3 regions of the Streptomyces sp. NPDC002032 genome follow, and region 1 is predicted to be linked to each of the others. Evidence: predicted binding sites of a transcription regulator. Region 1 holds the regulator's gene; each other region holds the start of a gene.
What was found. Region 1 encodes HrcA, which represses chaperone genes, less so after heat shock. Its sites were predicted from a motif close to TTNGCACTCNGNNNNNCNGAGTGCNAA; they were not measured.
Positions count from the first base shown of each region.

Region 2: a site for HrcA is predicted at 5,886-5,912, ahead of groL (chaperonin GroEL). Genes of this name have one in related genera too.
Region 3: a site for HrcA is predicted at 2,268-2,294, ahead of groES (co-chaperone GroES). Genes of this name have one in related genera too.

Region 1 covers NZ_JBIASM010000003.1:136,778-146,156, reverse strand. Annotated here, with positions in the region: gene ACFYYT_RS08820 (AMP-dependent synthetase/ligase) at 1-1,140, shown strand, start outside; gene hemW (radical SAM family heme chaperone HemW) at 1,197-2,429, shown strand; gene ACFYYT_RS08810 (DUF3097 domain-containing protein) at 2,458-3,261, opposite strand; gene ACFYYT_RS08805 (MBL fold metallo-hydrolase) at 3,290-4,021, opposite strand; gene hrcA (heat-inducible transcriptional repressor HrcA) at 4,244-5,263, shown strand; gene dnaJ (molecular chaperone DnaJ) at 5,264-6,403, shown strand; gene ACFYYT_RS08790 (nitronate monooxygenase) at 6,549-7,640, shown strand; gene ACFYYT_RS08785 (16S rRNA (uracil(1498)-N(3))-methyltransferase) at 7,637-8,380, shown strand; gene ACFYYT_RS08780 (histidine triad nucleotide-binding protein) at 8,460-8,819, shown strand; gene ACFYYT_RS08775 (ribonuclease Z) at 8,823-9,379, shown strand, end outside.
Region 2 covers NZ_JBIASM010000013.1:99,963-109,341, forward strand. Annotated here, with positions in the region: gene otsB (trehalose-phosphatase) at 1-573, shown strand, start outside; gene ACFYYT_RS26785 (trehalose-6-phosphate synthase) at 654-2,126, opposite strand; gene ACFYYT_RS26790 (glucosyl-3-phosphoglycerate synthase) at 2,189-3,139, opposite strand; SAM riboswitch class I at 3,334-3,491, shown strand; gene thrC (threonine synthase) at 3,509-4,798, shown strand; gene ACFYYT_RS26800 (MoaD/ThiS family protein) at 4,833-5,108, shown strand; gene ACFYYT_RS26805 (cold-shock protein) at 5,512-5,718, shown strand; gene groL (chaperonin GroEL) at 6,042-7,664, shown strand; gene ACFYYT_RS26815 (phosphoribosylanthranilate isomerase) at 7,821-8,444, shown strand; gene ACFYYT_RS26820 (beta-glucanase) at 8,487-9,227, shown strand.
Region 3 covers NZ_JBIASM010000003.1:636,733-646,111, reverse strand. Annotated here, with positions in the region: gene ACFYYT_RS11065 (HAMP domain-containing sensor histidine kinase) at 1-923, opposite strand, end outside; gene ACFYYT_RS11060 (response regulator transcription factor) at 916-1,596, opposite strand; gene ACFYYT_RS11055 (DUF6234 family protein) at 1,698-2,138, opposite strand; gene groES (co-chaperone GroES) at 2,438-2,746, shown strand; gene groL (chaperonin GroEL) at 2,880-4,508, shown strand; gene ACFYYT_RS11040 (ester cyclase) at 4,697-5,404, opposite strand; gene ACFYYT_RS11035 (SDR family oxidoreductase) at 5,469-6,242, opposite strand; gene ACFYYT_RS11030 (LysR family transcriptional regulator) at 6,384-7,295, shown strand; gene ACFYYT_RS11025 (WhiB family transcriptional regulator) at 7,442-7,768, opposite strand; gene ACFYYT_RS11020 (response regulator transcription factor) at 8,148-8,759, shown strand; gene ACFYYT_RS11015 (sigma-70 family RNA polymerase sigma factor) at 9,105-9,379, shown strand, end outside.

The DNA.
Region 1 (9,379 bases):
CACGTCTTCGGCAAGGTGCTGACCTCCGGGCAGATCGAGGTCGGCCACGTCACCGCGGTCGACGGCAGGATCGACAAGATCATCGAGAACCTGCCGGTCGTCCAGCCGACCTACATGGCGGCCGTCCCGCGCATCTTCGAGAAGGTCTACAACGGCGTGGCCGCCAAGGCCCGGGCCGGCGGCGGCGCCAAGTACAAGATCTTCCAGTGGTCGGTGGGCGTCGCCCGCGAGTACGCCAAGGTCACCCAGGACAACTTCCGCCGCACCGGCCAGGCCACCGCGCCCTTCGGCCTCGCCACCAAGCACAAGATCGCCGACGCGCTCGTCTACTCCAAGCTCCGCGAGGCCTTCGGCGGCAACCTGCGCGCCGCCGTCTCCGGCGCCTCCGCGCTCGCCCCCGAGATCGGGTACTTCTTCTCCGGCGCGGGCATCCACATCCTGGAGGGCTACGGCCTCACCGAGTCCAGCGCGGCCTCCTTCGTCAACCCCGGCGAGGCCTACCGCACGGGCACCGTCGGCAAGCCGCTGCCCGGCACCGAGGTCCGCATCGCCGACGACGGCGAGGTCCTGCTCCGCGGCCCCGGCATCATGCAGGGCTACCACGGCCAGCCCGACAAGACCGCCGAGGTGCTGGAGAGCGACGGCTGGCTGCACACCGGCGACATCGGCGAGCTGTCGCCCGACGGCTACCTGCGCATCACCGACCGCAAGAAGGACCTGATCAAGACCTCGGGCGGCAAGTACGTCGCCCCGGCCGAGGTCGAGGGCCAGTTCAAGGCGATCTGCCCGTACGTGTCGACCATCGTCGTGCACGGCGCCGACCGGAACTTCTGCTCCGCCCTGATCGCCCTCGACGAGCCGTCGATCCTGGTCTGGGCGGCCGAGAGCGGCCTGGAGGGCAAGACGTACGCACAGGTCCTGGCGGCGCCCGAGACCAGCCGTCTGATCGAGACGTACGTCCAGACCCTCAACGAGGGCCTCCAGCGCTGGCAGACGGTCAAGAAGTTCCGCCTCCTGCCGCGCGACCTGGACGTCGAACACGGCGACCTCACGCCCAGCCTCAAGCTGAAGAGGCCGGTCGTCGAGCGCGAGTTCAAGTACCTCATCGACGAGATGTACGAGGGCGCCCGCGAGGCCTGACCGGGCGCGCCGGCGAGCGCGTAAACGACCTTCGGGCAGTGCGGGACAATGGATCCATGCCTTCCGCACTGCCCGACGGTGAACCCATGCCCGAAGACGGCTCGCTGCCGTCGCACGCCCTGGCGGGTGCCGGGGACCGGCCGCTCGGGTTCTACCTGCACGTTCCGTACTGCGCCACGCGCTGCGGCTACTGCGACTTCAACACCTATACGGCCACCGAGCTGCGGGGCACCGGCGGCGTGCTCGCCTCCCGGGAGAACTACGCCGACACCCTGATCGACGAGGTCCGCCTGGCCCGCAAGGTGCTCGGCGACGACCCCAGGGCCGTACGGACCGTCTTCGTGGGCGGCGGCACGCCCACGCTGCTGCCCGCGCGGGACCTCGTACGGATGCTCGCGGCGATCCGGGACGAGTTCGGGCTGGCCGAGGACGCCGAGGTGACCACCGAGGCCAATCCGGAGTCCGTGGACCCGGCGTACCTCGCGGAGCTCCGCGCGGGCGGCTTCAACCGGATCTCCTTCGGCATGCAGAGCGCGAAGCAGCACGTCCTGAAGGTGCTGGACCGCACGCACACCCCCGGCCGGCCGGAGGCCTGCGTCGCGGAGGCCCGCGCGGCGGGCTTCGAGCACGTCAACCTGGACCTGATCTACGGCACGCCCGGCGAGTCCGACGAGGACTGGCGGGCCACCCTGGCCGCCGCCCTCGGCGCGGGCCCCGACCACATCAGCGCCTACGCCCTGATCGTCGAGGAGGGCACGCAGCTGGCCCGCCGGATCCGCCGCGGCGAGGTCCCGATGACCGACGACGACGTCCACGCCGACCGGTACCTGATCGCCGACTCCGTCATGGCCGCGGCCGGGTACTCCTGGTACGAGGTGTCGAACTGGGCCACCACCGAGGCCGGGCGCTGCCTGCACAACGAGCTGTACTGGCGCGGCGCCGACTGGTGGGGCGCCGGTCCCGGCGCCCACTCGCACGTCGGCGGGGTCCGCTGGTGGAACGTCAAGCACCCCGGCGCCTACGCGGCGGCCCTGGCCGAGGGGCGCTCCCCGGGCGCGGGGCGCGAGCTGCTGTCGGCCGAGGACCGGCGCGTGGAGCGGATCCTGCTGGAGCTGCGCCTGGCAGACGGCGTCCCGCTGTCGCTGCTCGCCCCGGCCGGGCTCGCCGCGGCCGGCCGGGCGCTGGCCGACGGGCTGCTGGAGGCGGCCCCCTATGAGGCCGGCCGCGCGGTACTGACCCTGCGCGGGCGGCTGCTGGCCGACGCGGTGGTCCGGGACCTGGTGGACTGACCGGCCGGCCCCGCCCCCCGGGCGGGGCCTACGCCGGGGCCGTGACGAAGTCGATCAGCTCCTCGACGCGGCCCAGCAGGACGGGCTCCAGGTCCCGGTACGAGGTCACCCGCGACAGGATGTGCCGCCAGGCGGCCCCGGTGTTCTCGGGCCACCCCAGGGCCCGGCACACGCCCGTCTTCCAGTCCTGGCCGCGCGGGACCACCGGCCACGCCGCGATGCCGAGCGCGGACGGTTTCACCGCCTGCCAGACGTCCACGTACGGGTGGCCCACGACCAGCACGTCGGGGCCGTCCACGGACGCCGCGATCCGGGACTCCTTCGAGCCCGGCACCAGGTGGTCCACCAGTACGCCGAGGCGGGCGTCCGGGGCCGGGGCGAAGCCGGCCACCACCGCGGGCAGGTCGTCGACGCCCTCCAGGTACTCCACGACGACCCCCTCGACGCGCAGGTCGTCGCCCCAGACCCGCTCCACCAGCTCGGCGTCGTTGCGGCCCTCCACGTAGATCCGCCCCGCCCGCGCCACCCGGGCCCGCGCGCCCGGGACGGCCAGCGAGCCCGAGGCCGTACGGGCGGGCGCGGCGGACGCCCGCGAGGGGCGGACCAGGGTCACCGCCGCGCCCTCCAGCAGGAAGCCGGCCGGCTCCATCGGGAAGACCCGCCGCTTGCCGAAGCGGTCCTCCAGGGTCACGGTGCCCGCCTCGCAGCCCACCACGGCCCCGCAGAAGTCGGTGCCCGCCACCTCGACCACCAGGTCGGGGTCGGCGGGCACCTCGGGCACGGGCCGGGCGCGCTTCCACTGCGGGGTCAGGTCGGGGGAGTACTCACGCATCCGGCCGACGATAGGAGAGCGGCCCCGCTCACGCCTCCGACACGCCGAACCGGGCGGCCAGTGTGGCGCGTTGCGCACGGACGAAGGCGGCGTCGACCACCGCACCGTGCCCCGGCACGTACAGGGCGTCCTCCCCGCCCAGGGCGAGCAGCCGGTCCAGGGCCGCGGGCCACTGGCCGGGCACCGCGTCCGGGCCGGCCTGGGGTTCGCCCGACTCCTCCACCAGGTCCCCGCAGAACACCGTCTCCCGCTCGCCCGGTACCAGCACGGTCAGGTCGTGCTGCGAGTGCGCGGGCCCGAGGTTGGCCAGCAGCACCCGGGCGCCGCCCAGGTCCAGCGTCCGCTCGTCCGACACCGGGTGCTCCGGCGCCCGCAGCAGGGCCGCCGACCCGGCCGCCTCCGCCCCGTCCAGACCGTGGTGGGAGGCGCTCGCGCACAGCTCCTCGCGGCCGCCCGGGGTCCCCAGGAGCCGGTCCAGGCCGACCGCCCCGTAGAACGCGGCGTCCGCGAAGGCGGGAGAGCCCAGCACGTGGTCGAAATGTCCGTGGGTGAATGCGATATGGGTCACGCTCCGGCCGGTCAGCCGCTCCGCTTCCGACCGCACCAGGGCCCCCTCGCGCACGCACGAACCGGGGTCGACCAGGAGCACCGACTCGTCTCCCACCACCAGTCCCACCGTGCAGTCCCACACCGGAAGCCGTCTGCGCCCGACCCGTCCGGTCAGCCGTTCCCAGCCCGCCTCTTCCCAACGTACGTCCATGCGGCGACGCTACCCTGGCGGGCCGCCCTTGCCCGGGGCGTACCGCCCACCCGTACACTGACCGGGGGTTCTCTGGCACTCGGGTGCTCAGAGTGCCAACGAAGGGCCGGAAGGGCCCGGGGTGACCCGGCCGCGACCGGTCCGCCGGGAGCGATCGACGACCGATCGTGACCGACCGATGACCGACCGATGACCGACCGACCGCATCCGGAGGTGTGCGCGATGCTCAGTGAACGCAGACTCGAAGTGCTGCGCGCCATCGTCCAGGACTATGTCGGAACGGAGGAGCCGGTCGGCTCCAAGGCCCTCACCGAGCGGCACCGGCTCGGCGTCTCGCCCGCGACCGTGCGCAACGACATGGCCGTGCTGGAGGAGGAGGGCTACATCGCCCAGCCCCACACCAGCGCGGGCCGGATCCCCACGGACAAGGGCTACCGCCTCTTCGTCGACCGCCTCGCCGGGGTCAAGCCGCTGTCCACGCCCGAACGAAGGGCGATCCAGAACTTCCTCGACGGCGCCGTCGACCTCGACGACGTGGTCGGCCGCACCGTGCGGCTGCTCGCGCAGCTCACCCGGCAGGTCGCCGTCGTCCAGTACCCCTCGCTGACCCGCTCCACCGTCCGGCACGTCGAGCTGCTGTCGCTGGCCCCGGCCCGGCTGATGCTCGTACTGATCACGGACACCGGGCGGGTCGAGCAGCGGCTCGTCGACACCCAGACCCCCTTCGGCGAGATCTCCCTCGCCGATCTGCGGGCACGGCTCAACAGCCGGGTCGTCGGCCGACGGTTCACCGACGTGCCGCAGCTCGTGCAGGACCTTCCGGAGTCTTTCGAGGCGGACGACGACCGGGCGACCGTCAAGGCCGTCCTGGCGACGCTCCTCGAAACGCTGGCCGAGGAGGCGGAGGAGCGGCTGATGATCGGCGGCACCGCCAACCTCACCCGCTTCGGACATGATTTCCCCCTGACGATCAGGCCGGTGCTCGAAGCGCTTGAGGAGCACGTCGTGCTCCTCAAGCTGCTGGGCGAGGCCAGTGAGTCGGGGATGGCCGTACGCATCGGTCACGAGAACGCCTACGAGGGGCTCAACTCCACGTCGGTCGTCTCGGTCGGCTACGGTTCGGGCGGCGAAGCAGTCGCCAAACTCGGCGTGGTCGGACCGACCCGCATGGACTACCCCGGAACGATGGGAGCGGTACGCGCAGTGGCACGTTACGTCGGACAGATCCTGGCGGAGTCGTAAGTGGCCACGGACTACTACGCCGTACTCGGCGTGCGCCGCGACGCTTCCCAGGACGAGATCAAGAAGGCCTTCCGGCGCCTCGCGCGTGAACTCCACCCGGATGTGAATCCGGATCCGAAGACGCAGGAGCGCTTCAAGGAGATCAACGCGGCTTACGAGGTGCTCTCGGACCCGCAGAAGAAGCAGGTCTACGACCTCGGCGGCGACCCGCTGTCCTCCTCGGGCGGCGGCGGTGGCGCCGGCGGCTTCGGAGCCGGCGGCTTCGGCAACTTCTCGGACATCATGGACGCCTTCTTCGGCCAGGCCTCGCAGCGCGGACCGCGCTCGCGGACCCGCCGGGGCCAGGACGCCATGATCCGTCTGGACCTGGAACTGGACGAGGCCGCCTTCGGGACGACCAAGGACATCCAGGTCGACACGGCCGTCGTCTGCACCACCTGCTCGGGCGAGGGTGCCGCTCCCGGCACCTCCGCGCAGACCTGTGACATGTGCCGCGGCCGCGGCGAGGTCTCGCAGGTCACCCGGTCCTTCCTGGGCCAGGTCATGACCTCGCGCCCCTGCCCGCAGTGCCAGGGCTTCGGCACCGTCGTCCCGACCCCGTGCCCCGAGTGCGCGGGCGACGGCCGGGTCCGCTCCCGCCGCAGCCTGACGGTCAAGATCCCGGCCGGCGTCGAGAACGGCACCCGGATCCAGCTCGCGGGCGAGGGCGAGGTCGGCCCCGGCGGCGGCCCCGCCGGCGACCTGTACGTGGAGATCCACGAACTGCCGCACCCGACCTTCCAGCGCCGCGGGGACGACCTGCACTGCACCGTCACCATCCCGATGACGGCGGCCGCGCTCGGCACCAAGTGCCCGCTGGAGACGCTGGACGGCCTGGAGGAGATCGACATCCGGCCCGGCACCCAGTCCGGCCAGGCGATCCCGCTGCACGGGCGCGGCGTCACGCACCTGCGCGGCGGCGGCCGCGGCGACCTCATCGTGCACGTCGAGGTCACCACCCCCGCCAAGCTCGACGCGGCGCAGGAGGACCTGCTGCGCCAGCTCGCGAAGCTGCGCGGCGAGGAGCGCCCGACCGGCCAGTTCGCCCCCGGCCAGCAGGGCCTCTTCAGCCGTCTGAAGGACGCCTTCAACGGCCGCTGAGCGACACCGAACGGCCTGTACGAGCCCGGTCCGGGGACGCCCCGGACCGGGCTCCGTGCTTCCCTCACGCGGGCAGGAAAGCGGACTATGCCAGGCGAATTGCCGTGATTCGGTGCGGTGCGCCGGACGTGGCACGATGCAGTCCATGTCCTCCGCACCGAACGGTCTCCACCAGTACCCGATCGTGCAGGCCCCCATGGCGGGCGGGGTGTCCGGCCCGGCCCTCGCCGCCGCCGTGTGCGAAGCGGGCGGGCTGGGTTACCTCGCCGGCGGCTACAAGACCGCCGACGGCATGTACCAGGAGATCAAGCAGCTGCGCGGGCTCACCCGCCTGCCCTTCGGCGTCAACCTCTTCCTCCCGCAGACCGGCTACGTCGACCCCGCCGCCGTCGAGGCCTACCGCGGCCAGCTCGCCGGCGAGGCCGCCTGGTACGGGGTCTCGCTCGCCGAAGAGGACATCATCGGCACCTGCGACGACGGCTACGACGCCAAACTCGCCATCCTCCTGGAGGACCCGGTCCGGGTCGTCTCCTTCACCTTCGGCTGTCCCGCCCCCGAGGCCCTCGCCCGCCTGCGCGCGGCCGGTACGCACACCGTCGTCACCGTGACCTCCGTCGACGAGGCGCGCGCCGCCCAGGACGCGGGCGCCGACGCCGTCTGCGTCCAGGGCGTCGAGGCGGGCGGCCACCAGGGCACCCACCGCGACGACCCGGAGACCGACGGCACGGCGGGCGTCGGCCTGCTCGCGCTGGTCGCGCAGGTGCGCGAGGCCGTGGCGCTCCCGATCACCGCCGCGGGCGGCCTGATGCGCGGCGCGCAGATCGCGGCGGTGCTCGCGGCGGGGGCGGAGGCGGCGCAGCTCGGCACGGCCTTCCTGGTCTGCCCGGAGTCCGGCGCGCACCCCCTGCACAAGAACGCCCTGACCGACCCGCTGTTCGGGCACACCGAACTGACCCGGGCCTTCTCCGGCCGCCCCGCCCGGGGTCTGGTCAACCGCTTCATGCGGGAGCACGGACCGTACGCTCCGGCCGCCTACCCGCAGGTCCACCACATCACCGCCGGGCTGCGCGCGGCGGCCGCCGCGGCGGGTGACCCGCAGGGCATGGCCCTGTGGGCGGGGCAGGCGCACCGGCTGGCGCGGGCCCTGCCCGCGGGACAGCTGGTGGAGGTGCTGGCGGCCGAGCTGGCCCAGGCGCAGAGCGCGTTGAAGGTGTTGCAGATGAGGAGAGCGTCATGACGGCCCCCGTGTTCGTGGTCGAAGAGGTCCCCGTGGGGCCCGAGTTCGTGCTGGACGGCCCCGAAGGGCGGCACGCGGTGTCGGTCAAGCGGCTGAACCCGGGGGAGGAGCTCGTCCTCACCGACGGCCGGGGGCACTGGGCGGACGCCGTCGTCAAGGCGGCGGAGGGCAAGGACCGCCTGGTCGTCTCCGTCACCGCGACCGCCGAGGAGCCCGAGCCGGCCGTACGGATCACCGTGGTGCAGGCGCTGCCCAAGGGCGACCGGGGCGAGGTCGCCGTCGAGACGATGACGGAGACCGGCGTCGACGCCATCGTCCCGTGGCAGGCCTCCCGCTGCATCACCCAGTGGCGCGGGGAGCGCGGGGCGAAGTCCCTCGCCAAGTGGCGGGCCACCGCCCGGGAGTCGGGCAAGCAGTCCCGCCGGGTGCGGTTCCCCGACGTGGCCGAGGCCCTGTCCACCAAGCAGGTCGCCGCGCTGCTGGCCGGGGCGGACCTGGCCATGGTGCTCCACGAGGACCGGGAGACCGCCTCGCAGGCCCTGGCGACCGCCCCGCTGCCCGCCGCCGGCTCCGTGGTGCTCGTCGTCGGCCCCGAGGGCGGGGTGTCCCCCGAGGAGCTGGCCGCCTTCGCCGGGGCCGGGGCCCACCCGTACCGGCTGGGCCGCTCGGTGCTGCGGACCTCGACGGCGGGGACGGCCGCCACCGCGGTCCTGCTGGCGCGCACCGGCCGCTGGTCGTAGTCCGCTACAGGCGAGCCCGACGGCCGGCGGGCGGGCGGTTACGATGCCCCGACCGATCAACGACACGGGAGGCACGGCCATGGCCGGGGAACCGCAGGCGGACTGCCTGTTCTGCAAGATCGTCGCGGGTACCATCCCGGCGACCGTGGTCCGCGAGACCGAGACGACCGTCGCCTTCCGCGACATCAACCCGCAGGCGCCGACGCACGTCCTGGTCATCCCCAAGGCGCACTACCCCGACGGCGCCTCCCTCGCCGCCGCCGAGCCGGCCATCGCCGCCGACGTACTGCGCGAGGCCGGGCAGGTCGCGGCCGACGAGAAGATCGTGGAGCACGGCTACCGGGTCGTCTTCAACACGGGTGCCGGAGCCGGGCAGACCGTCTTCCACGCCCATGCGCACGTCCTCGGCGGCCGCGGCCTCCAGTGGCCCCCCGGATAGCGCGTGTCCGTACGAGAGTTCGTGGTCCTGGGCACCGCCAGCCAGGTACCCACCCGGCACCGCAACCACAACGGCTACCTGCTGCGCTGGGACGGCGAGGGCATCCTCTTCGACCCGGGCGAGGGCACGCAGCGCCAGATGCTGCGGGCCGGGGTCGCCGCGCACGACATCAACCGCATCTGCGTCACCCACTTCCACGGTGACCACAGCCTCGGCCTGGCCGGGGTGATCCAGCGGATCAACCTCGACCGGGTCCCGCACCCGGTGACCGCGCACTACCCGGCCTCGGGGCAGAAGTTCTTCGACCGGCTCCGCTACGCCACCGCCTACCGGGAGACGGTCCGGCTGCGCGAGGAGCCGGTGGAGCGGGACGGGACCCTGGCCGACGGGCCCCCGTACCGCCTGGAGGCGCGGCGGCTCTCGCACCCGGTGGAGTCCTTCGGCTACCGGGTGACCGAGCCGGACGGGCGCCGGATGGTTCCGGAGCTGCTCGCGCGACACGGGATCAAGGGCCCGGACGTGGGCCGGATCCAGCGCGAGGGGCGGCTGGGCGAGGTCTC
Region 2 (9,379 bases), on a different contig from region 1:
CTCGGGCACTACGGGGCCGAGCGCTGGGACGCCGTCTCCGGCGTGGTGCACGCCCCCGCCGAACACCCCGGAGTGGCCGCCGTACGGGCCGAGCTGCCGGGGTTCCTCGACGCGATCGGGGCGTGGCGCGGGACCTGGATCGAGGAGAAGGGCCGGGCGCTGGCCGTCCACACCCGCCGCGCCGAGAATCCCGAGGCGGCGTTCGAGGCCCTGCGGGAGCCCCTCGGGGAGCTCGCCGCCCGTCACGGACTGATGGTCGAGCCGGGCCGGGCCGTCCTGGAACTGCGCCCGCCGGGCATGGACAAGGGCGTCGCGCTGAACGCGTTCCTTGAGGAGCGCGGCGCCGAGGCGGTGCTGTACGCGGGCGACGACCTCGGTGACCTCGCGGCGTTCGCGGCCGTCGAGAAGCGGCGCGCCGACGGTCTGCCGGGGCTGCTGGTGTGCAGCGGCTCGGCGGAGGTGCCCGAACTCGCCTCCCGCGCCGACCTGGTCCTGCCGGGGCCGGGCGCCGTCGCCGCCTTCCTCGCCCGCCTGGCCGACGCCCTGCCGGAGGCGGACGCGGACCCCGCCTAGGGACCGCGCCCGGGGACTGCGCCCGGGCGGCGGGGCCGGCCGGCCGCCCCGCCGCCCGGCTCCGCCGCCCCCGCCCCCGCTCAGAGCCCGGCCAGGGCCTCCAGCTGGGCCTCGAACCAGGCCGCCGGGGGCAGCGCCGTGGCCGCCGCGGCCAGCCGCTTCGTGCGCTCCGCCCGCTCCTCGCGGGGCATGGACAGGGCCTGGTGCAGGGCCTCGGCCGTCGCGCTCACGTCGTACGGGTTCACCGTGAGGGCGTCGCCCTTCAGCTCCTCGTACGCCCCCGCCCCGGTCGACAGCACCAGGGCGCAGCCTTCCTCCGAGACCACCGGGATCTCCTTCGCGACCAGGTTCATGCCGTCCCGCACCGGGTTGACCAGCGCCACGTCCGCCATCCGGTACGCCGCGAGGGAACGCGCGAAGTCGTCCTCGACCGAGACCAGGACCGGCTGCCAGTCCGCCGTCCCGAACTCCTCGTTGATCTCCGCCGCCAGCTCCCGCACCGAGGCCGTGTAGGACCGGTAGGCCTCCAGGTCCTGCCGGGAGGGGTAGGCGGAGGCCAGGTGCACCACCTGGCCGCGCCACTCGGGGTGCGTGGTGAGCAGCTCCCGGTAGGCCAGCAGGCCGCGCAGGATGTTCTTCGACAGTTCGGTGCGGTCCACGCGGACGATCGTCCTGCGGCCCGCGACCTCCGCCCGCAGCGCCGCCAGCTTGTCGTCCACGACCGGCCGGTGCGCGAGCGCCCGCAGGTCGTCCGCGTCCACGCCGAGCGGATACTGGCGGACCCTCGTGAAGCGCTTCTCCCCGTACCCGCTCCCGCTCCCGCCGGGGACCGTCCTGCGGTGCCACACCCCGTGCTCCCGGGACCCGGCGGGCGATGCCGGCTCCGCGATGCCGGCCGCGTCGTCCCGGCCGGCTCCGCTGATGAAGTGGCCCGACCAGCGCCGGTCGTGGAAGCCCAGCTCGTCCGCGCCGAGCATCCCCCACACCAGCCGGCCGCGGACGTCGTCCGGGAGCATCTCCATGAACTCCGTCGATGCCCACGGCGTGTGCGTGAAGTGCGCGATCCGCAGGTCGGGGCGCAGCTCCCGCAGCTGTCCCGGGACCAGCGCCAGGTGGTAGTCCTGCACCAGGACGCGGGCGCCCTGCGCCGCCTCCTCGGCCAGCGCCTCGGCGAAGGCCCGGTTGTAGGCCTCGTACGCCTCCCAGTGGCGGCGGAACGCCGCGTCGAAAACCGGCTCGCGGGGGACGTCGTAGAGGTGGTGGTGGGTGAACCAGAGCACCGAGTTGGCGATGCCGTTGTACGCGCCGTCGTAGACGCCGGGATCGATGTCCAGCATCCGGACGCCCGGCTCGGCGGTCCCCCGGCGCACCGCCTCCCGGTCCGCGTCCGAGAGCGCGGCGCAGATCCAGAGGGCCTCCGGCTGCTTCGCGAGGGCCGCCGACAGGCCGGAGACGAGCCCGCCCCCGCCGCGCCGGGCGCTGAGGGTGCCGTCGTCGGAGAGGGCGTACGAGAGCGGGCCGCGGTTCGCGGCGACGAGTACCTGAGAAGCCATGCCGCGAACCTAGCCCGGCCCGCCCCGGCTCAAACCGAGCCGTACGCCACATCCCCGGCCGCTCAGGCCACCCGGCTCCGCGCGTACTCGGCGATTCCGGCCATCGGCGGCCGCTCCTCGGTGTCCACCGGGTAGGTGCGCGGGACGAACCCGTCCGGCCCCCGCTCGAACTGCGTCAGCTCGGGCCGTACGAGGTGCGCGCGCGAGAGCCGCAGCTGGGCCGTGCGGTAGATCGCGGCGGCCATCCGGCCCAGCGCCTGCCCGTCCTGGTGCCGGTGCAGCCGGACCCCGACGTCGACCTGGGCCAGCGCGTCGAGCCCGACCGTGTGCAGCGCGTCCACCAGCAGGCCCAGCTCGACGCCGTAGCCGACGGGGAAGGGCAGCCGCTCCAGCAGCGAGCGCCGTACGGCGTACTCGCCGCCCAGCGGCTGCACGAATCCGGCCAGCCGCGGCCAGTTCAGGTTCAGCAGCGGGCGGGCCACCAGCTCGGTGACCCGGCCGCCCTGGCCGGGGGCGTCGCCCAGCGGGCGGTCGTACATGGCCTTGACGAACTGCACCTGCGGATCGGTCAGCAGCGGGCCGACGATCCCGGAGACGAAGGAGGCGGAGAAGTCCCGCAGGTCGGCGTCGACGAAGCAGACGACGTCGCCCGTCGTCGCGAGCAGCGAGCGCCACAGCACCTCGCCCTTGCCGGGCAGCGCCGGGATCCGCGGCAGGATCGCGTCCCGGTGCACGACCCGGGCGCCGGCCTTCGCGGCCACCTCCGCCGTACGGTCGCGGGACCCGGAGTCGACCACGACCAGCTCGTCCACCAGGGGGGTCGCGAGGCCGTCGATGAGATCGCGCCGGATCACCTCCACGATCCGCCCGACCGTGGCCTCCTCGTCGAGCGCGGGCAGCACCACGCTGACCGTCGTCCCGGCCGCCCGTTTCCGGTCGAGCAGCTGGTCGAGCGGTCGGTCGGCGGCGGACCAGGAGCGGTCCGCCAGCCAGCGCTCCACCTCATCCAGCACTCTCAGCACTCCTTGCTCCTCGGCACCACTCATTGTTTTGGGCCGAAATGTGATCCATCTCGCCGTTCGGACGGCTGTCTCAACCACCCGGGCCTTCGGTTACAGTCTTGAACAACGCGAAGGACCACCGCATGCCGGGGGTCCCGCGGACAAACGCACCGGCGCGCCACAGAGCGCGTGTGCCGGTGCCATACCGCTCATCCAGAGGGGCAGAGGGACACGGCCCGTTGAAGCCCCGGCAACCCTCCAGTCGGTTCTCGCGATGCGTTTCGAACGCACTCCTGCGAGGTCCCCGGCTCGGGAAGGTGCCAATTCCGTCTCATGGCGAAGTGCGCCATGGGGAAGATGAGGAGAAAGGGCCTCGCCGTCATGGCTGCACAGACTGTCGCCACCTCCGCCACCCTCGGATCCGTCGATCTCGGACCCGCCACCGGCCTTTCCTGCCGGGAGTGCGGAACCCGCTTCGAGCTCGGCCCCGTTTTCGCCTGCGTCGAGTGTTTCGGTCCGCTCGAAGTCGCCTACGACCTGCCGCTCGGCGACCCCGAGGCCCTGCGCGCGGCCATCGAGGCCGGCCCGGACAACATCTGGCGCTACGCCCCGCTGCTGCCCGTCCCGGCGGACGTGGCCTCCAAGCCCAGCCTGAACCCCGGCTTCACCAAGCTCGTGGACGCCCGGAACCTGGCCAAGGAGCTGGGTGTCACCGGCAAGCTCTACGTCAAGGACGACTCCGGCAACCCGACGCACTCCTTCAAGGACCGCGTCGTGGCCATCGCCGTCGAGGCCGCCCGCGCCTTCGGCTTCACCACCCTGTCCTGCTCCTCCACGGGCAACCTGGCCGGCGCCGTCGGCGCCGCGGCCGCCCGCGCCGGCTTCCGCTCCTGCGTGTTCATCCCGCACGACCTGGAGCAGGGCAAGGTCGTCATGGCCGCCGTCTACGGGGGCGACCTCGTCGGCATCGAGGGCAACTACGACGACGTCAACCGCTTCTGCTCCGAGCTCATCGGCGACCCGCTGGGCGAGGGCTGGGGCTTCGTCAACGTCAACCTGCGCCCCTACTACGGCGAGGGCTCCAAGACGCTGGCGTACGAGATCTGCGAGCAGCTCGGCTGGCAGCTGCCCGACCAGATCGTCATCCCGATCGCGTCCGGCTCCCAGCTGACGAAGATCGACAAGGGTCTGCAGGAGCTGATCAAGCTGGGTCTGGTCGAGGACAAGCCGTACAAGATCTTCGGCGCCCAGGCCGAGGGCTGCTCCCCGGTGTCCACCGCCTTCAAGGCGGGGCACGACGTGGTCCGCCCGCAGAAGCCGGACACCATCGCGAAGTCCCTGGCCATCGGCAACCCGGCGGACGGCCCGTACGTCCTGGACATCGCCCGGCGCACCGGCGGTTACGTCGAGGACGTCAACGACACCCAGGTCGTCGAGGCCATCAGGATCCTGGCGCAGACCGAGGGCATCTTCGCCGAGACCGCGGGCGGCGTGACCGTCGGCGTGACGAAGAAGCTCATCGAGAACGGGCAGCTCGACCCGGCGCTGACCACCGTGATCCTGAACACCGGTGACGGCCTGAAGACCCTGGAGGCGGTGGCCGCCGACAGCGGCCAGAGCGCCGTCATCCGCCCCAGCCTGGACGCGTTCCGCGCCGCCGGCCTGGCCTGACCCTTCCCACGACTCCCGGAAAGGCGGTAGCGCCATGAGCGTCAACGTCCGCATCCCCACCATCCTGCGCACCTACACCGGCGGCGTCGCCGAGGTCCCGGCCGAGGGCGCGACCCTGGCCGAGGTCATCGAGTCCCTGGAGCGCAGCCACCCCGGCATCGCCGGCCGGGTCCTGGACGACCAGGGCAAGCTCCGCCGCTTCGTGAACGTCTACGTCAACGACGACGACGTGCGCTTCGAGGGTGGTCTGCAGGCGGCGACGCCGGACGGCGCCGGCGTCTCGATCATCCCGGCCGTCGCGGGCGGCTGACGCTCCTGCCCCGCCGGGCACCGGACGTAAAGTGAATTGCCCCCTCCGCTCATAAGCGGAGGGGGCAATTCTGCTTGATTGGGCGCGGTAGGGTTGGGGAAGTCCCCTCCGCTGTTCTTGCCCGCCGCATATGAGCGGGGCCGGGGAGGGTTGACATTGAGTCAACATGCGTGCGGCCTTTGGGTCTTTGGCGAGGATTGCCTGGCCCGAGTTGCCCGGCAATATGCCAAATTTTCACTCTATTTCAATGTTTCCCCGTGTCCAGAATTCTCGTCGGAATGACCTGTCGCAGACAGCACCGGTGCGGATACATTCAGCCGCGGTCGAGGCGTTCCGGCGCAACTTCTGACCCGGGTCCGCGAAGTGCGGACCCGCGCAAGGGCCAGTAATAGGGGAGTTAGGCATGGCTCAGGGCACCGTCAAGTGGTTCAACGCGGAGAAGGGCTACGGCTTCATCGCGGTCGACGGTGGTGCGGATGTGTTCGTCCACTACAGCGCCATCCAGATGGACGGGTACCGCACCCTTGAAGAGGGTCAGCGGGTCGAGTTCGAGATCTCGCAGGGCCAGAAGGGTCCGCAGGCGGACATGGTCAAGCTCGCTGCCGGCTGAGTCCCCAGCGCGATCGACCACCGACGCGACTCACCACGAGGGGCCCACATCCTGGACACGGGATGTGGGCCCCTCGTGCGTTGTGCCGCCCCGCCGCACGGCCGGAAGCCGACCGGGATCACCCCGAGCCGCTTGCACTCGCGGGGGTCGAGTGCTAATCATTGGCGTTAGCACTCTCCTGGTGAGAGTGCTACCAAAACGAGGACCGGGTCGGTGAGGCCCGACGGGTCCGGCGGGAAGGAACCGCCGGCTCCGCAGGCCGTCCGTCGCGGGCGCGGGCGCGGTCCGGAGCAATCCACCCCTGTCCGGGAGGACCACTTCAGATGGCCAAGATCATTGCGTTCAACGAGGAGGCCCGGCGCGGTCTCGAGCGTGGCATGAACCAGCTCGCCGACGCCGTCAAGGTCACCCTTGGCCCCAAGGGTCGCAACGTCGTCCTTGAGAAGAAGTGGGGCGCGCCCACGATCACCAACGACGGCGTCTCCATCGCCAAGGAGATCGAGCTCGAGGACCCGTACGAGAAGATCGGCGCCGAGCTGGTCAAGGAAGTCGCCAAGAAGACGGACGACGTCGCCGGCGACGGTACGACCACCGCCACCGTTCTCGCCCAGGCGCTCGTCCGCGAGGGCCTGCGCAACGTGGCCGCCGGTGCGAACCCGATGGCCCTCAAGCGCGGTATCGAGAAGGCCGTCGAGGCCGTATCCGCCGCCCTGCTGTCGCAGGCCAAGGATGTCGAGACCAAGGAGCAGATCGCTTCGACGGCCTCCATCTCCGCCGCCGACACCCAGATCGGCGAGCTCATCGCCGAGGCCATGGACAAGGTCGGCAAGGAAGGCGTCATCACCGTCGAGGAGTCGCAGACCTTCGGTCTGGAGCTTGAGCTCACCGAGGGCATGCGCTTCGACAAGGGCTACATCTCGGCCTACTTCGCCACCGACATGGAGCGTATGGAGGCGTCGCTCGACGACCCGTACATCCTGATCGTCAACTCCAAGATCGGCTCGGTCAAGGACCTGCTGCCGCTCCTGGAGAAGGTCATGCAGTCCGGCAAGCCGCTGCTGATCATCGCCGAGGACGTCGAGGGCGAGGCCCTGTCGACCCTGGTCGTCAACAAGATCCGCGGCACCTTCAAGTCCGTGGCCGTCAAGGCCCCGGGCTTCGGCGACCGCCGCAAGGCCATGCTCGGTGACATCGCCATCCTCACGGGCGGCACCGTCATCTCCGAGGAGGTCGGCCTCAAGCTGGAGAACGCCGGTCTCGACCTGCTCGGCCGCGCCCGCAAGGTCGTCATCACCAAGGACGAGACGACCATCGTCGACGGCGCCGGTGACAGCGACCAGGTCCAGGGCCGCGTCAACCAGATCCGCGCCGAGATCGAGAACTCCGACTCGGACTACGACCGCGAGAAGCTCCAGGAGCGCCTCGCGAAGCTGGCCGGCGGCGTGGCCGTCATCAAGGCCGGCGCCGCGACCGAGGTCGAGCTCAAGGAGCGCAAGCACCGCATCGAGGACGCCGTTCGCAACGCGAAGGCGGCCGTCGAGGAGGGCATCGTCGCCGGTGGTGGCGTGGCCCTGCTCCAGGCCTCCTCGGTCTTCGAGAAGCTTGAGCTCACCGGCGACGAGGCGACCGGCGCCAACGCCGTCAAGCTCGCGCTGGAGGCCCCGCTCAAGCAGATCGCCGTCAACGGTGGTCTCGAGGGTGGCGTCGTCGTCGAGAAGGTGCGCAACCTCCCGATCGGTCACGGCCTGAACGCCGCGACCGGCGAGTACGTCGACATGATCGCCGAGGGCATCATCGACCCGGCGAAGGTCACGCGCTCCGCGCTGCAGAACGCCGCGTCGATCGCCGCGCTGTTCCTGACGACCGAGGCCGTCATCGCCGACAAGCCCGAGAAGGCCGGTGCCCCCGCGGGCGGCGGCATGCCGGGCGGTGACATGGACTTCTGATCGGCCCCGGCTGATCGGCTGTTCTCGAACGAGGGCGGCACCCCCACCGGGGGTGCCGCCCTCGGGCGTTCCCGGGGGACCGCGTCCCCGGCGGACCGCGTGCCCGGGGGGTGGGACGTATCGCCGCGGTGGGGACCGGTTTGGAAGACTCGGGGCATGACTGCAAGCAGTGGACCGTTCGTCAAGATCTGTGGGCTGAAGACCGCCCGTGACGTCGACGTGGCCGTGGCGGCCGGGGCCGACGCCGTCGGGTTCGTCTTCGCGGCCGCCAGCCCGCGGACCATCGCGGCCGGCGCCGCCCGGGAGCTGGTGGCCCGGGTGCCCGAGGGGGTGCTGACCGTCGGCGTGTTCCGCGGGCAGGGCGTCGAGGAGGTGCGCCGGCTCACCGAGGAGAGTGGCGTGCGCGGCGTACAGCTGCACGGGGAGGAAGGACCGGCGTACTACGAGGCCCTGCGCGCCCCCGGCCGGACCCTGCTGCGGGCCACCGCCGAGCACGTCCGGCGCTGCGGCGAGTACGGCGAGGACCTGCTGCTGCTCGACGCCCCCGACCCGGGCTCCGGCAAGCCGTGGAACTGGGGATCGGCGCAGTTCACGGCCCCCGAGGGGCAGTGGCTGCTGGCCGGCGGGCTCACCCCGGACACCGTCCGGGAGGCCCTCGCCGTGACCCGCGCCTGGGGGGTCGACGTCTCCAGCGGGGTCGAGGCCGAACGCGGCGTGAAGTCCCCCGAGCTGATCCGCGCCTTCATCGCCGCAGCGCGATCGTACGATTACTCTCAGTGAGAACGGCGGTGTGGCGCGCCGCCGGGCGGGCAGAACCGCTCCATGGAACCGGAAACGTTCGGATGGCTGCGGCGCCTCACCCGCCGCCTCGCCCCCGGAGGCGGCGGCGGGGGCCTGCCCGTGCTCGCCCCGCGCCTCACCCCCGTCTTCACCGCCGACTTCGCCTCGACCACCCAGTGGGTGGCCGGCCGCTCCTGGGCCTATCCCGACGGCGGCCCGGTCAATCCGGGCGACAACAAGCTCGACCACCTCGTCGACGACCCCGCCTACAGCCGCGGCGGGACCTTCCTGGCCACCCTGCGCCCCGACGGCGACTGGGACACCGGGCTGCTCACCACCGAGGGCAGCGACCAGGGGTTCACCGTCCGCACCGGTGACGTCCTGGAGGCCCGGGTGCGGCTGCCCGTGGAGACGGGGGCCTGGCCCGCGATCTGGACCTGGCGCGACGGCGGCCAGGAGATCGACGTCTTCGAGTACCACCCCGACAACCCCGACCTGCTGGAGCTGTCGAACCACGTCCGCGAGGCGCACCGCTACCACCGCGATCCCTCGGTCCGGCCCGGTGCCTGGGTCGACCTGAAGGTGGAGTTCGGCCGGAGCTCCGTCGTCTGGTGGGTCAACGGCAGGCGGGTCTTCTCCGACCGCCGGGGGGTCGGGCGCGGCTGGTACGCGTACCTCATCGTCAACCTCTCGGTGTCGGCCGGCCGCTACCACCCGGCGCCCGGCCCGGAGCTGACCCGCATGTCCTACGAGGTGTCCCGGCTGCGGGTGCTGCGGGCCTGACGGGCGCCGCGCGGGGAGGCACGCGGGCCCGGGGCGGACGCCGGGGGATCGGCCTGGCGGCGGGGGGCGGCTCGAGTCGGCTCCGCCTCCGCCGATACGCCGGAGCCCACTCCGGCTCCGCTGCACACGTCCGCGAACGCCATCCCGGGCAG
Region 3 (9,379 bases), 500 kb from region 1:
GGGCGGGGCGCGGGTCCGCCGTCGAGGCGGGCCAGCAGCAGCAGGTCGGCGGCGATCCGCTGGAGCCGTTCGGTGTCGGCCAGCGCGGCGGCCACCGACTCCCGGTCGGGGTGCTCCCGGGCGAGGGCGATTTCCAGCCGGGCGCGGACGGCGGCCAGGGGGTTGCGCAGTTCGTGCGAGGCGTCGGCGGTGAACTGGCGCTGGCGGGCGTCGGAACGCTCCAGCCGGTCGAGGGTGTCGTTGACGGTCCGGGCCAGCCGGGCGATCTCGTCGGCGCCGCCGGGGTCGGGGACGCGCCGGTCCAGCTCGCTCGCGGTGACGGCGGCCAGCTCGGTGCGGATCGCGGTGACGGGGCGCAGCGCGTGTCCGGTGACCCACCAGGCCAGGGCCGCGGAGAAGGCGATCAGCGGGGGCGCGCCGGCGAGGAGTCCGAGGGCGGTGGCGCGGGTGGCGTCGTCGACGTCGCTGAGCACGGTCATCGCGTACACGGCGTAGGGGGCGTGCGGGTCGTGCGCGCCGGGCGGGCCGGGGGTGGTGACCACCACCGCCGTGCGCCGTTCCGCGCCGGGGTGGGCGGGCGGGAGGACGGTTGCGCGGGAGTCCTGGCCGGGGGCGGGCCGCAGTGCGGTGAGGCCGGGGACGTCCTGGGGGCCGCCGCTGGTGGCGACCGTCCGGCCGGCCGCGTCCCGTACGAGGACCAGGTCGACGCCGCTCTCGGGCGCGGGCAGCCGGCCGCCGGGCGGCAGCGTCCGGGTGTCGAGCTGGGCGGCGACCTTCCGGGCGGCCAGCTCGGTGCGGCCGGTGGTGTTGTCGAGGAGGTTGGCGCGCGTGAGGGTGAACAGCCACAGTCCGCCGGTGGCCAGGACGGCGGCCATCGCGAGCGCGGCGGCCAGGGCGGCCCGTGCGCGGACGCTGCTAACCACCGTCGGGGGCCATCCGGTAGCCGGTGCCGTGGACGGTGAGGATGGAGCGCCGGCCGAAGGGGGCGTCGATCTTCTTGCGCAGGGAGGAGACGTAGACCTCGACGATGTTGGGGTCGATGCCGTGGGGCGCGTCCCAGACCTCGTCGAGGATGTCCTGTTTGGCGACGGCCCGGCCGGGGCGCTCCATCAGGCAGGCGAGCACGCCGAGCTCGCGCGCGGTGAGCTCGATGTCGATCTCGCCCCGGCGGCAGCGGCGGTCCTGCGGGTCGAGGACCAGGTCGCCGGCGCGCAGCACGGTGGGTTCGGGGGCGGCGGCGCGGCGGGCGAGGGCGCGCAGGCGGGCGCCGAGCACGACGAAGGAGAACGGTTTGGTGAGGTAGTCGTCGGCGCCCGCGTCCAGGCCCTCGGCCTCGTCGTACTCGCCGTCCCTGGCGGTCAGCATCAGGACGGGGGTGGGGTCGCCGTGGGCGCGCATCCGGGCGCAGATCTCGGCGCCGCCGAGGCCCGGGAGCATCAGGTCCAGCAGGACGGCGTCGTACGGCCCGCCGGTGAGGGCCAGTTCCAGCCCGCGGTGGCCGTCGCGGGCGACCTCGACGCGGTGGCCGTCGGCGGACAGGCCCTGGCGGAGGGACTCGGCCAGGTTGTCTTCGTCTTCGACCACGAGGATGCGCACGGCTCAACTGTCACACACGGGCTACAGGGCACACACGGGCCAACCATCACATACTGCCCATCTCGCACGCGCCGCCCGGCCGCCGCCGCGCGCCGGCCGGATCACCCTCCCGGACACGCGTGGTCGTCCCCGCCGCCGGCGCACGGCCCGTACGTCCCCCCGTGCCCCGGCGCGCCGTGCCCCGGCGCGGGCGCGGGCGCCGGCCGCAGCTCGTCGCGGGACTCGACGGCGATGGCCGCGGTGCCCAGGAGGATCACCGCGCACACCAGGGCCTGGACGCATCCGGTGACGGGGGCGCGGCGGCGGAAGGCGCGCCCGGAGAGGACGGCGGCGCCCGCGGCCGCCAGCACGAGCCCGCCCAGCACCCAGATCAGGACCCGGCGCCCGCGGCCCTCGTCACTGCCGCCGGGGTCCCAGGCGGCGAAGACCGAGCAGTAGAGGCCCGCGGCGATGACGGCCGCCTCCAGTACGGTCAGCAGCAGGGCCCCGGCGAGGTCCGCGGCCCAGCCGGGCCCGCCGCGCCCACTCGGTGTCGTCGTCATGGACGCAGTGTGGTCCGGGGGCGGCCGCCGACGCCTGAGTACGGGTACTCAGGCTGCCCCGGGGCCGTCCTCGGACCGCCGCCCGGGGGGCTGAGGAGAGGCCGGATCGCGACGCCGCGCGCAGCTGGATTGGCACTCCGCTTGACCGAGTGCTAATCGCCGGAATAGTGTCGCACCTGGCACTCGCCACTGGTGAGTGCCAACGCAGCGACAGGTAGGTCCGGCACCCGCGACGACGGATCGACCTGGTCGCCACCCCAGACAGTTAACCCCGGATCTCCGAAGGGGGAGGTCGGATCGTGACGACCACCAGCTCCAAGGTTGCCATCAAGCCGCTTGAGGACCGCATCGTGGTCCAGCCGCTCGACGCCGAGCAGACCACGGCCTCTGGCCTGGTCATCCCGGACACCGCGAAGGAGAAGCCCCAGGAGGGCGTCGTCCTCGCGGTCGGTCCCGGTCGCTTCGAGGACGGCCAGCGTCTCCCGCTCGACGTCACCGTCGGCGACGTCGTCCTGTACTCCAAGTACGGCGGCACCGAAGTGAAGTACAACGGCGAGGAGTACCTCGTCCTCTCGGCCCGCGACGTGCTCGCGATCGTCGAGAAGTAAGACACTTCTCCAGTTTTTGTTTGAGCTACGCCCCTGGTCACCCCTGCTGATGCCGGGCGGCGAGGGGCGTAGTTCGTTCCAGGCGGTCGCGGTGAGCGGCCGGGGATCGCAACGAGAGGGCTGAACCGCTCCCATGCCGAAGATTCTCAAGTTCGACGAGGACGCCCGTCGCGCTCTCGAGCGCGGCGTCAACAAGCTTGCCGACACGGTCAAGGTGACGATCGGCCCCCGCGGCCGCAACGTCGTCATCGACAAGAAGTTCGGCGCTCCCACCATCACCAACGACGGTGTCACCATCGCCCGCGAGGTCGAGCTGGACGACCCGTACGAGAACCTGGGCGCCCAGCTGGTGAAGGAGGTGGCGACCAAGACCAACGACATCGCGGGTGACGGCACCACCACCGCCACCGTGCTGGCCCAGGCGCTGGTCCGCGAGGGTCTGCGCAACGTCGCCGCGGGCGCCTCCCCGGCCGCCCTGAAGAAGGGCATCGACGCCGCGGTCAAGGCCGTGTCCGAGGAGCTCCTCGCGACCGCCCGTCCGATCGAGGACAAGTCCGACATCGCCGCCGTGGCCGCGCTCTCCGCGCAGGACTCGCAGGTCGGCGAGCTCATCGCCGAGGCGATGGACAAGGTCGGCAAGGACGGTGTCATCACCGTCGAGGAGTCCAACGCCTTCGGCCTGGAGCTGGAGTTCACCGAGGGCATGGCCTTCGACAAGGGCTACCTCTCGCCGTACATGGTCACCGACCAGGAGCGTATGGAGGCCGTCCTCGACGACCCGTACATCCTGATCAACCAGGGCAAGATCTCCTCCATCCAGGACCTCCTGCCGCTGCTCGAGAAGGTCATCCAGGCCGGCGGCTCCCGCCCGCTGCTGATCATCGCCGAGGACGTCGAGGGCGAGGCGCTCTCCACCCTCGTCGTCAACAAGATCCGCGGCACCTTCAACGCGGTCGCCGTCAAGGCCCCCGGCTTCGGTGACCGCCGCAAGGCGATGCTCCAGGACATGGCCACCCTCACCGGTGCCACCGTCATCGCCGAGGAGGTCGGCCTCAAGCTCGACCAGGCCGGTCTGGACGTCCTCGGTTCCGCGCGCCGCGTGACCATCTCCAAGGACGACACGACCATCGTCGACGGCGGCGGCAACAGCGCTGACGTCGCGGGCCGCGTCAACCAGATCAAGGCCGAGATCGAGTCCACGGACTCCGACTGGGACCGCGAGAAGCTGCAGGAGCGCCTGGCGAAGCTCGCCGGCGGCGTCTGCGTCATCAAGGTCGGCGCCGCCACCGAGGTGGAGCTCAAGGAGAAGAAGCACCGCCTTGAGGACGCCATCTCGGCGACCCGCGCCGCGGTCGAGGAGGGCATCGTCTCCGGCGGTGGCTCCGCGCTCGTCCACGCCGTCAAGGTCCTGGAGGGCAACCTCGGCCTGACCGGCGACGAGGGCACCGGCGTCTCCGTCGTCCGCCGCGCCGCCGTCGAGCCGCTGCGCTGGATCGCCGAGAACGCCGGCCTCGAGGGCTACGTCATCACCTCGAAGGTCGCCGAGCTCGACAAGGGCCAGGGCTTCAACGCCGCCACCGGCGAGTACGGCGACCTGGTCAAGGCCGGCGTCATCGACCCGGTCAAGGTCACCCGTTCCGCGCTGGAGAACGCCGCTTCCATCGCCTCCCTGCTGCTCACGACCGAGACCCTGGTCGTCGAGAAGCCGGCCGACGAAGAGGCCGACGCCGGTCACGGCCACGGTCACGGCCACAGCCACTGAGGCTGACGCCGCCTGACGCGTGAGAAGGCCCTGGTCACCGCTGCCGAGCGGGGGTGACCAGGGCCTCTTGCGTGCCCGGCGGGATCGGGCGGGATCCGGGCGGGATCCGGCGGATCCGGGCGGTGGCCGGCTGATCCGGGCGGTGTCCGGCTGATCCGGCGGTGCCCGGCGTCAGGCGCCGCCACCCGTCAGGACGGCCGGCCTTGTGCCATGCCCAGCTGCCGCATCAGCCCGGGGGCGTCGTAGTACCACCAGTCCTCCGCGATCTGCCCGTTCTCGATCCGGCAGGTCGTGCTGCCCGACATGGAGACTTCCCGGGCGGTCGGGGCCATGCCCATGAACTCGCCCCGGTGCGTGCCGCGCCAGTCCCACAGGGTGGTGACGCAGTCCCCTTCGGCGAGCTGGCGCGTCAGGGAGAAGGTGAAGTCGAACGCGTCGCGCCACATGGAGATGGTGCGCCGCACTCCGTCCCGGCCGTTGCCCCGGCCCTCCGTGTCCATCATGTCGTGGCTGATGTAGTCGGCCGCGATGCACTCCTCGATGACGTCGAAGTCACCCTTGACCGCGATGTCCTCGAAGAACCGGTTCGCGACGAGCTTGTTGAGGTACTCGTCGCGGACCACGTCGAGGTTCATGAAGGTGGGCATCCCCTCGCAGAGGGCGACCATCTCCTGGAACATCCGGTCGGTCTCCGGGAGGTGAGAGTTCCTCATGGCCTCCTCGTACGAGGGGAATTCGACGAGGTCCACGTAGTGCGTCCGCGCGTCCCGATCCCGGCCGATCATGGTGTGGGTGACCGTGCGCCTGCCACTGGTCTGTTCCGCGTAGCGGTCGATGAGGGCGTTCATCTCCTCGAACCGCGTGGTCTCGTAATCGATTACCTGTACGAATGTCATCGGGTCGCCTCCCGCGGTGGATGGGACACGTCCAGTTTAGGGAGATTTCACCCGGTCGGCCGGGTTACTGGGGTCCGTACTTGCGGCCCGTACGGGAGGACACCCCGCCGAGCAGCCCGCGCGGCGCCAGCTTCACCACGCCCATCAGCGCCTTGTACCGGGGGTCCGGGATCGACACGGTCTTGCCGCGCGCCAGGTCGGCCAGCGCGGCCGCCACCAGCTTGTCGGCGTCCAGCCACAGCCAGCCGGGGATGTTGTCGGTCCCCATGCCCGCCCGCTGGTGGAACTCGGTCCGTACGAAGCCCGGGCACAGCGCCATCAGCCGCACCCCCGAGCCCGCGAGGTCCTTCGCGGCGCCCTGGGTGAACTGCACGACCCAGGCCTTGCTCGCGCCGTAGGTGCCGCGCGGGACGAAGGCGGCCACCGAGGCCACGTTGACGACCCCGCCGCGCCCGCGCGAGCGCATCGACTCGGTCGCCGCCGAGGTCAGCCGCAGCACCGCCTCGATGTGCACCTTGATCATGGTCAGCTCGTCGGCCATGGAGACCTCGAGGTAGCGGCCCTTGTTGCCGAACCCCGCGTTGTTGACCAGCAGGTCCACGGGGTGCGTACGGTCCCCGAGGCGGGTCTCGACCGACGCGATGCCCTCCTCCGTGGAGAGGTCGGCGGCCAGCACCTCCGCCTCGATGCCGTGCCGGTCGTGCAGCTCCGTGGCCTGCTCGGCCAGCCGCTTGGTGTCGCGGGCCACCAGTACGAGGTTGTGTCCCTGGGCGGCCAGCCGCCGGGCGAAGGCGGCGCCGATGCCCGCCGTGGATCCCGTAATCAACGCAGTCGTCATGTGCGCAACCTAGCCGCCGTCCCGATCGGCGTCCGTACCCGAGCGGGTGCATCCGTGAGGGCCGGGTGCCGCCGGGCGGGTCTGCTCAAAGGGGCGGTGGAACATTGGCGTCGGGGTCAAAGTCTGACTTATGCTCGAAAGGTGATTGAGGCACGCCATCTCCGGGTCCTGCGCGCTGTCGCCGGGACCGGGTCCTTCTCCGCCGCCGCCCGCGAACTCGGCTGCACCCAGCCCGCCGTCTCCCAGCAGATGAAGGCGCTCGAACAGTCGGCCGGCACCCCGCTGCTGATCCGCACCGGCCGCGAGATGCGGCTGACCCAGGCCGGCGAGGCCCTGGTGCGGCACGCCGCCGGGATCCTGGCCGGGCTGACGGCCGCCGAGGAGGAGGTCGCGGCCATCGCCGGGCTGCGCGCCGGGCGGGTGCGCCTGGTCTCCTTCCCGAGCGGCAGCTCGACCCTGGTGCCCACCGCGCTCGCGGCGATGCGCGCCGCGCACCCGGGCACCCGGATCTCGCTGGTCGAGGCGGAGCCGCCGCGGTCCGTGGAGATGCTGCGCGAGGGCGACTGTGATCTGGCGCTGGCCTTCCGCTACGGGGGCGACGGCGGCGGGGAGCGCGGGGCGGCCGCCGAATGGGAGGACCTGGTGGTCACCCCGCTGCTGACCGACCGGCTCGTCGGGCTGGTTCCCGAGGGCCACCGACTGGCGGGGGCCGAGCGGGTCGGCATGGCGGAGCTGGCCGAGGAGCCCTGGATCGCGGGCTGTCCGCGCTGCCGCCGCCATCTGGTGGAGGTGTGCGAGGGCGTGGGGTTCACCCCGCGCATCGACTTCGCCACCGACGACTACCCGGCCGTGGTCGGCCTCGTCGGGGCCGGTCTCGGGGTGGCGGTGCTGCCGGAGCTGGCGGTGGAGTCCGTACGGGCCAAGGGCGTGAGCACCCTGGCCGTGGAACCCGCCGTGGAGCGGGAGATCGTGGCGCTGACGCTGCCCGACCTGGCCCGCGTACCGGCGGTGGCGGCGACCCTGGGCGAACTGGTGCGGGCCGCCGCGCGCTGACCGGGCCCCTCCCGGCGGTGACCGGGGAGGCGGTGCGGCCGGACGCGTGACGGCCCGGACCTGGTGCCGCGAGCCGGCGCTGCCCGGCTGCGGTGAAGAAACCCGTGGTGAAGAAACGTTCCTTCGGGTGTTTCGGCGGTGTCCGGTCAGTGAGGGGCGATGGGGCCGATCGTGGTCGAGGCGGGGATCAGGCGGTGCCGGGCGCGGCCCATCAGCTCCTCGCGTTCGTCTTCGGTGAGGCCGCCCCACACCCCGTAGGGCTCGCGGACGGCGAGTGCGTGCGCGGCGCATTCCGAGCGCACCGGGCATCTCATGCAGACCTCTTTAGCCGAGGCCTCGCGCGCACTCCTGGCCGCGCCCCGCTCGCCTTCCGGGTGGAAGAACAGGGAGCTGTCGACCCCGCGGCAGGCAGCCAGCAGCTGCCAGTCCCAGAGGTCGGCGTTCGGTCCGGGGAGGCGGGAGAAATCTGCCATGGGTAGTCCCTCTTGTGCCGGTACTGAGGCGGATACGGTCCATGTCTCCACACCTACTGTCGTAGTAGATGTAAATATGACTCATTGGGAATCTAGCCTCAGACACATGCCAAACGGAAGAAAAGCCGCCAAATAGGGCATAGCTCCAGATGGAGGACAGATACCTTGCGCCTCCCGTGTCGTGATCGCTTCCTCACGTAGAGTGCCGAAGGTGTCCGTCCGACCCGTAACTCTTTCGAGTGACCGTCGTTGAGAGAGCGAGTGCGGTTGAACCGAGAAGTTCCCGGACAGGTGTCCGAGAGCATCGATCGCACAGGTGACGATACGTACCAGCCTGGAGGCTCAAGGTGACGCGCATCAGCAGCTGCGGAGGGCGGTCATGACATCCGTCCTCGTCTGCGACGACTCCCCGCTTGCCCGAGAGGCGCTCCGTCGCGCGGTTGCCACCGTGCCCGGCGTCGAGCGTGTGACGACGGCTGCCAACGGCGAGGAAGTCCTCCGCCGCTGGGGTGCCGACCGCTCCGACCTGATTCTGATGGATGTACGGATGCCGGGGCTGGGCGGTGTCGAGACGGTCCGCCGGCTCTTGTCCGCCGATCCCGGCGCCCGCATCATCATGCTGACGGTCGCCGAGGACCTGGACGGGGTGGCCCTCGCGGTCGCCGCCGGCGCCCGCGGCTACCTGCACAAGGACGCCTCGCGCGCCGAACTGCGGGCCACGGTCACCCAGGCGCTCGCCGACCCGACCTGGCGACTGGCCCCGCGCCGGCTCCGCTCGGCCGAGATGGGCGCCGCGCCCACGCTCACCGCGCGCGAGATCCAGGTGCTGGAGGGCATGAGCCACGGCCGGTCCAACGCGGAGATCGGGCGCGAGCTCTTCCTCTCCGAGGACACGGTCAAGACCCACGCCCGCAGGCTCTTCAAGAAGCTCGGCGCCTCGGACCGCGCGCACGCCGTGGCGCTCGGCTTCCGCTGGGGCCTCGTCCGCTGATCCGCCGCGGCCGACGGGCGGCCGTCCGGAACGCTCCCGTCCGCCTCTGGCGGACGGGGCGGCAGTTCTCCGGCCGCCGTCGAACGTCCTGTCGTACCCGGTGACCCGCCGGGGATTGGCAGGGCACAATCCGGGGGACGTGTCGCTTCGGGCGCGATGCCGCATCCTTGGTGGTGTGCCGCATTCTTGGAGAGGTCGAGTCCCCGGGTCCCCGGGGGCGACGATTCGGGCCGAGCGGAGGGGAGGGCGCACATGATGAGTTCCGGCGCACCCGCTCATAACGCTTCGATGCACAACACGGACCACGGCGGCGCGAATGCTCCGGCGCCAAGGCACCATGGATTGATGCGCGACGACGAGGCCCTGGGGTCACCCGCGGCCACAGGCCCCACCGGCGCCGCCGGAGGCGGCAACGTCGGGCCCGTCAGCGCGCTCGTACGCCGTGCGGTGGAGGGTGACGAGCAGGCCACGCACGATCTGCTGGCCTTCGTTCACCCCCTCGCGATCCGCTACTGCCGGACCCGGCTGTCACGGCTCCCCGGTGATGCTCGTCACTTCGTGGAGGACCTGGCGCAGGAGGTCTGCGTCGCCGTCCTGATGGCGCTGCCCCGCTACCGGGA